2 regions of the Oryzibacillus soli genome follow, and region 2 is predicted to be linked to the other one. Evidence: predicted binding sites of a transcription regulator. Region 2 holds the regulator's gene; the other holds the start of a gene.
The links. Region 2 encodes LexA, which represses DNA repair genes until DNA is damaged. Its sites were predicted from a motif close to CGAACATATGTTCG; they were not measured.
Positions count from the first base shown of each region.

Region 1: ACSEXW_RS11985 (YolD-like family protein) is a predicted target of LexA. The motif match lies at 1,879-1,892, and genes of this name have one in related genera.

Region 1 is NZ_JBPPGJ010000007.1:292,657-296,035, forward strand. Features, by position in the region: gene ACSEXW_RS11970 (alpha/beta hydrolase family protein) at 1-92, shown strand, start outside; gene ACSEXW_RS11975 (Na+/H+ antiporter NhaC family protein) at 108-1,496, shown strand; tRNA gene ACSEXW_RS11980 (tRNA-Val) at 1,577-1,649, shown strand; gene ACSEXW_RS11985 (YolD-like family protein) at 1,913-2,176, shown strand; gene ACSEXW_RS11990 (hypothetical protein) at 2,349-2,771, shown strand; gene ACSEXW_RS11995 (IS256 family transposase) at 3,333-3,379, shown strand, end outside.
Region 2 is NZ_JBPPGJ010000005.1:241,965-245,343, reverse strand. Features, by position in the region: gene ACSEXW_RS08845 (HAD family hydrolase) at 1-115, opposite strand, end outside; gene ACSEXW_RS08840 (hypothetical protein) at 141-656, opposite strand; gene ACSEXW_RS08835 (DUF896 domain-containing protein) at 714-890, opposite strand; gene ACSEXW_RS08830 (LysM peptidoglycan-binding domain-containing protein) at 1,090-1,392, opposite strand; gene lexA (transcriptional repressor LexA) at 1,628-2,248, shown strand; gene glnA (type I glutamate--ammonia ligase) at 2,388-3,379, opposite strand, start outside.

The sequences.
Region 1 (3,379 bases), on a different contig from region 2:
ATACGGTGCATCCGTATGCTGGGGATACGGATGCTTTTTTGGAAGCGATTCGGTTGACGGCATTATGGTTGGAGGATTGGAGCGATTCGTAAAGTAGAGGAGACCGCATGGGACAAGAAAACGGTACGTTGTCGGAGGGACAGCCGAAGGGACATCCGGAAGTGCCCTTCGCTATTGGGGAATTATCGGTGGTGATCGGCTTCGTCATCGCCGGATTGGCTGCCGCCTACGCATGGGGATTGCCATTGGCGGCCGGTTTTTCGCTGGGCTTCGCAGCTCTGTGGCTCGGCTGCCTGCGCAAGGGGATCTCATCGGAGGTCTTGTGGATTACGGCGTGGAACGGATTCAAACGAACCAAGGAGGTGCTGTGGATCCTCCTCTTGGTAGGCATGGTGATCCCGACGTGGATGGCCAGCGGCACCATCCCGTATATGATTGATCTAGGGCTCCGACTTATGGAGCCGTCTATTTTCGCGACGGGCAGCTTTCTATTGTGCGCCTGCATCTCCATGATTCTGGGTACCTCGACCGGGACTATGAGCTCGGCGGGGATCCCTCTGATGGGGATGGCGGCCGTGCTTCACGTTCCGCTTCCATTGGTTGCGGGGGCTGTCGTATCCGGTGCGTTCGTCGGAGACCGGGCCTCGCCCTTCTCCAGCGCGCATCAGCTGGTCGCCTCGTCCACAGGGCTGACGGTCCGGCAGCTGGGCAGAGCGCTTGCTCCGACTACAGTGGTCGGCGTGGCGGCGGCCATCCTTTTTTTCGTGTGGCAGGATGTGAGCGGACATTGGAGCGGTTCTCCGGGAACCGGTTGGAGTACGGGCTATGACGCAGTATTCCGGTTTCATCCAATCTTGGCAGTGCCGCCGGTGTTGTTGGCTCTCTCCAATGTCTTCCGGCTGCGGATCAAGTATGCGTTCCTGATCTCCATCGCAGCCGCAGTCGTAATCGGAATGACGGTTCAGCAGGTGGAACCGGCGTCATGGCCCCGGTTTCTCTGGAGCGGCTATGCGTCCCCGGCGATTCCCACCATTCACAGCAAGGGCGTGGCCGGGATGCTGGAGCTGATGATGCTGATCGGCTTGGCTGGAGCATTCAATGGGATTCTGGAGGAGCTGGGGCTGATTCGCCCTTATGCGGAGCGGATCATCGGGGAGAAGTCATCCCTTCCTTCGGCTACACTGCGAACGGGGCTCTTCGGCCTGGGGCTGGGCTTGGTCTCTTGTACGCAAACCCTGCCCATTATGATGTCGGGACGGACGTTAGCCCCCTCTTGGACCAGGAGGATGCCGGCCGGCGAGCTGGCTCGAACTGTAGCCGATACCAGTCTGGTTCTGCCAGGACTGGTGCCTTGGAACATGCTCGCGATCCTATGTGGCACCATCCTCGGCATTCCGGCGGCGGATTATATTCCATATGCGGCATTTCTCTGGAGTCTGCCGATCCTGACGATTATTTATTCGTTCGTCAAGTCCCGTAATCCGTCAGAAAAATAACCCTCCCGGTTGACAGCGGCGGCAAAAATTGATATTATTCATTTTGTCGCCGCTCCTTAAGGGAGCAGCCAACTGAATACGATCTGCTAGCTCAGCTGGGAGAGCACCATCTTGACAGGGTGGGGGTCAGTGGTTCGAGCCCACTGCAGATCATACTGTTCAATCTCGGAAAACCCTTGGATTTAAAAGGGTTTTTCTTTTGTATTTATATCCTATTTCGCTCTTATGCCCACATAAAATAAATCGGGGGGCAAGACAGGGGGGGGGAATTTCTCTGCAACAATGTTTCCGTAATGAAACATTTATTATAGAGCAAATTGTAAAGCCATTCTCTCAGAGGATGGTTTTTTGTTTGCTTTAAATCCTCCATATGATAATATATAGAACAAACGTTCCTATATTGGAGTTGATCCTATATGATTCCTCAACAAATAACCCATTATAAACCATCACTTACTCCTCAGCATAAGCACGAACTAATTCGTACAATTGCAGTAGCCATGTTTAGCTCCATAGAAGTCCATATTACGCTCTATTCGACCGATGGTGATATCACCTTTACTGGAACCTTCACACAACTGGACAAGGCATTTAGGCGACTAAAAATTGATACCATCGATGGGGGGTTATGGGTTAATTTCGATGATCTACTTAACGTACAAGTGATATATTGTTATTAGACATTCCATAGTAGATAGTAGGGCAGATAAATGATGGCTTTATTTTAGTGGTCTGCCTTCGCGGCAGACTTTTTCTTTGCTTCCAAAGTCTTATCAAACAGACACATTCATGGTAAAATGTACCTATACAAATTTTGGTGAATATCGTCGCTGATTGGAAGGTTTATATAATATGGCTGCTGCTAAACTCTATATTGCCCGAGACAAAGATGAATGGTCAGTTACCGACAAGATGACGAGGGAACGAGCTTCAATAAAGCACTTGGAAGAACTTGTTCGAACAGGTGAAAAGCCGTTTATACAATCTGTTGATGTTGAAGAAGGTTCGTATAAGTGGAACGCTGAACAACAAAAGTATATTAGAATTGAAAATGGAGCCAAAGCAAATGAAGTTTCTGAAAAAAACAATGTGGTTGCGCAAATCATCAATATGTTTGGCTATATTTCCATAGTCATATCATTACTTGTAGGATTCTTCGGTTCAGATAATATAACTCTTAGTATCATCTATATCGTATCTGGTTTATTTTCAGGCTTTATGCTTATTGGCTTTGGAGAAATTATTCGTTTATTGGATGTAATTGCAAAGAAATAATAAAGGATGGGGGATTTTCTTTTGGACGTTCTCTCTTGTTGTTGGCTACCACCATAACAGTTATCAATGCTGCTTATTTGTCGACAACTTATAGAGAAGAAACAATTGAATTGTTCAGGAGCCTATTTGGAAAATGAAATTGGAAACAACAGATTGTTTACATGGCTATTTTCATCTAAATGCACAGTTTGTTGTCAGTCAGGCCGGGAACCGCGCATATACTATAAGACTCAAGTCAAGCTTATTAAGGTATGTATACAATGTGTTCCGTATGCAGAAAGAAGGGCTTTCCGAAGAGGTAACATATGAATCAAAAGTTATATGAAATCTTAATAGATCCTTCAGGAATATTAAAAGTATTTGAAGCTATAAAGTGAAGGGGATTAAAATAATGAAAGACTTTTTCAAACAAGGTATTTTGCCCTTTTTGTGTATATTTATTTTAGGATCTTTTGCGTATTGTAAAACTCCTAGAAGTGGCCCCGAGTCTGTAAAATATTTTGTGTAAACTCTCAAAACCAAATCTAGTAAACTAGAAGAAAGAAAGGTCGGTTTGAGAGGATGACACAAGTGGCACGGTTTAGCAAGGAACAGGTGAAAGCATTCGT
Region 2 (3,379 bases):
TCTCCGGATACTTGTTCTGTGCCGCAAGACAAGTGGCAAGGAAGGCCTCCTCCACACTACGCTCATCCCAGAGCAACGTATCGTCCAAATCAAACAGTACCGCTTTTAAGGCCACAATGGTTCCCCTCTCTCCATGGTTGTTAACGGGTTTCGTCTCTATAATCAAGCTTATGCTGTTGAGCGAACTCTCTCAGCCGTGCATTCAGCTCCTCCATCGGAAAACGGTGCTGCAGCTTGGTGTAGATCAGCTTCTTCTGCTTGCCCTTCAATTGAATGACCACATGGCCGGGGTTGAGCACCAGCCCCTCGATATCCTTAGGCTCCAGGAGCTTGTCCCCGGTGAACCGGCGGACCGTGACGTATTGACGGGAGATCTTAATGACCGGTCTGCGGACCAAATAATACAGCACCGCCAAGGCGATGTAGCTGAAGCCCGTGATCCAGTACATACTGGTCTTCGATTCCGTCTGGTACGTCAAGATGAAATATAAGATGGCGAAGATCGCCAGCACCGAAGCCAGCATCCAGCTCCGTCCCTTAATGACGGTTTCCGCCCCCCTGCTCACTTGCGGCAGGGAACCTAACCCCCGTTTGACCCGCCCATGATTGACGGTCTTCTGATTCTTACGCACCATGCGTTCCCATTTGCGCGACACGGCATTTGCTCCTTCAGCCTAGGTAGGATAGACGTCTCGAACAACCGCGCGGAGCGGTTACTTCTCCTCGTCTTCGACAAACTTGATATGGTCCAGCTGATCCCGCATGGAGGCGCGGAACAACTCGATGTATTTGCGGCGAAGCTCGTTGCGTTCATCCAGCTCATCTTCGGTCAATCCGACCGTTTTTGCCTTGCGAGCCAGCTCATTGATCCGTTTCACAAGCTCTTCCATTTCTCTGCACCTCCTGCTGCCCGTACATGGCTCCACTTCTTTACTACTTTGCCATTACCGCCGCGTGGTTGTCAAGATCAGCACTCGAGATTCGAATCCGGAATAAGCAAAAGGAGTCCAGCTGCTGTATATGCGCAGTTGGACTCCCTATTCAGATCTATAAATGATGAAGGGTTGTAGTCGGATGTTGGGTCTCCGCTCAAGGGAGAATTAATATTTGTCCGGCGCGCAGATCCGTGTTCTTCAGATTGTTCGCCTTCTTAATCTTGTTCATATAAGAACGAACGTTCTCCCCCTTGGGAAGATGAGAGGATGCTATGTCCCACAGGGTGTCACCCGGGCAAACGTCAACGGTTTCTTGAACGGTCATCTTAGCCGACAGCGAAGTGACTTGCGTAGTCATGGAAGGGCCGGTCACAGCGGCTGCAGTCTGATGATCGGAGCTTCCCGCATAGGCATGCAGCAAAGCACCTGACATTAAGGAAAGCATAATCACCATCATGAAGATTACCATCTTAACGACTGTCTTATTCACATGGACCACTTGAACCACTCCCAAACATTTGTTCTGGTATTAAGATACCACGAACACTTGTTTGTGTCAACCCAAAATCGAATGTTTGTTCGCATCCTCTTTCAACCGTTCGTTCGCAACCTGTTCGTTCGAACTTATGTTTGTACGAACTCCGGTTCTATGTTATACTTTGTATAATTATTACCAAACTGGAGTGATCAGAATGAGCAAAATTTCCAACCGTCAGCAAGCGATCCTCGACTTCATTAAGACCGAGGTCCGGGAGAAGGGCTATCCTCCTTCGGTCCGCGAGATCGGTGAAGCGGTCGGACTCGCCTCCAGCTCCACCGTACACGGACATCTGGAACGCCTCGAGAAGAAGGGCATGATTCGCCGGGACCCCACCAAGCCTAGAGCCATCGAGATTCTCGGCGAAGAGGACGGTCTCGAGATGTTCTCCCATTCGATAACGCGCGTGCCTCTGATCGGACGTGTAACGGCAGGCATGCCTATCACCGCTACCGAGAACATCGAGGGCTATTACCCTCTTCCGAACGATATGGTCCATGACGACACCGTATTCATGCTGAATGTCGTCGGCGAGAGCATGATCGAAGCCGGTATTCACGACGGAGACATGGTCATCGTCCGGCAGCAGCCGACAGCGCATAATGGCGAGATCGTTGTCGCCATGACAGAGGAGGACGAAGCGACCGTCAAGCGGTTCTATAAGGAGAAGGATCACATCCGCCTCCAGCCGGAGAATTCCGCTATGGAGCCGATCCGGGTCCGGAACGTCACCATACTCGGCAAGGTCATCGGCTTGATCCGCAATATCCACTAAACATCCACTTCTACCGTCATGATGAAGAAACGGCTGGCTCAGAGACTTCTGAGCCAGCCGTTTCTTCATTCTTAACCCAAACAAAAAAGCCCTTCGTACGCCTCGGCGCCGAAGGGCTTAACCATGAAGACAACAACGCTTAGTATTGCGTCATGTACTGGTCGCGTTCCCAAGCATGAACCTGGGTCCGGTACATATCCCACTCAATTTCCTTCAGCTCGTAGAAGTAGGCCAGCGCATGCTCACCCAGCGCGTTGCAGATCACATCGTCGCGGATCATCTCACTGAGCGCTTCCTTCAGGCTGGACGGCAGGCTCGGAATGCCCTGCTCCTCCCGCTCTTCCTCGGTCATCACATAGATGTTCCGGTCGGTCGGGGCCGGCAGACTCATCTTGTGCTTGATTCCGTCCAGACCGGCAGCCAGCATGACAGCCAGTGCCAGATACGGATTGGCGGCAGGGTCCGGGTTACGGACTTCGATCCGGGTGCTCAGACCACGGGAGGCCGGAATCCGGATCATCGGGCTCCGGTTGCTGGCGGACCAAGCCACGTAACAGGGGGCTTCATAGCCCGGTACCAGACGCTTGTAAGAGTTGACCGTCGGGTTGGTGATGGCGGCGAAGCCGCGTGCATGCTTCAGAATGCCGGCCATGTAATGGCGGGCAGCGATGCTTAAGCCCAGCTTGTCGCTCTCGTCGTAGAACGCGTTGCTGTCACCCTTGAACAAGGATTGGTGGCAGTGCATGCCGGATCCGTTCACGCCGAACAGCGGCTTCGGCATAAAGGTTGCATGAAGACCATGCTGGCGGGCTACGGTTTTCACCACGAGCTTGAAGGTCTGGATGTAGTCTGCAGCCTTCAGGGCGTTGGTGTATTTGAAGTCGATCTCATGCTGGCCCGGCGCCACCTCATGGTGGGAGGCTTCGATCTCGAAGCCCATTTCTTCCAGGGTTAATACGATCTCACGGCGGCAGTTCTCCCCCAAGTCCATCGGGGCCAGGTCGAAGTAGCCGCCCTGGTCGTTCAGCTCATTGGTCGGATTGCCCTTCTCATCCGTCTTGAACAGGAAGAATTCCGGCTCCGGACCGACATTCATAGCTGTGAAGCCCATAGCCTCGGCTTCCTTCAGCA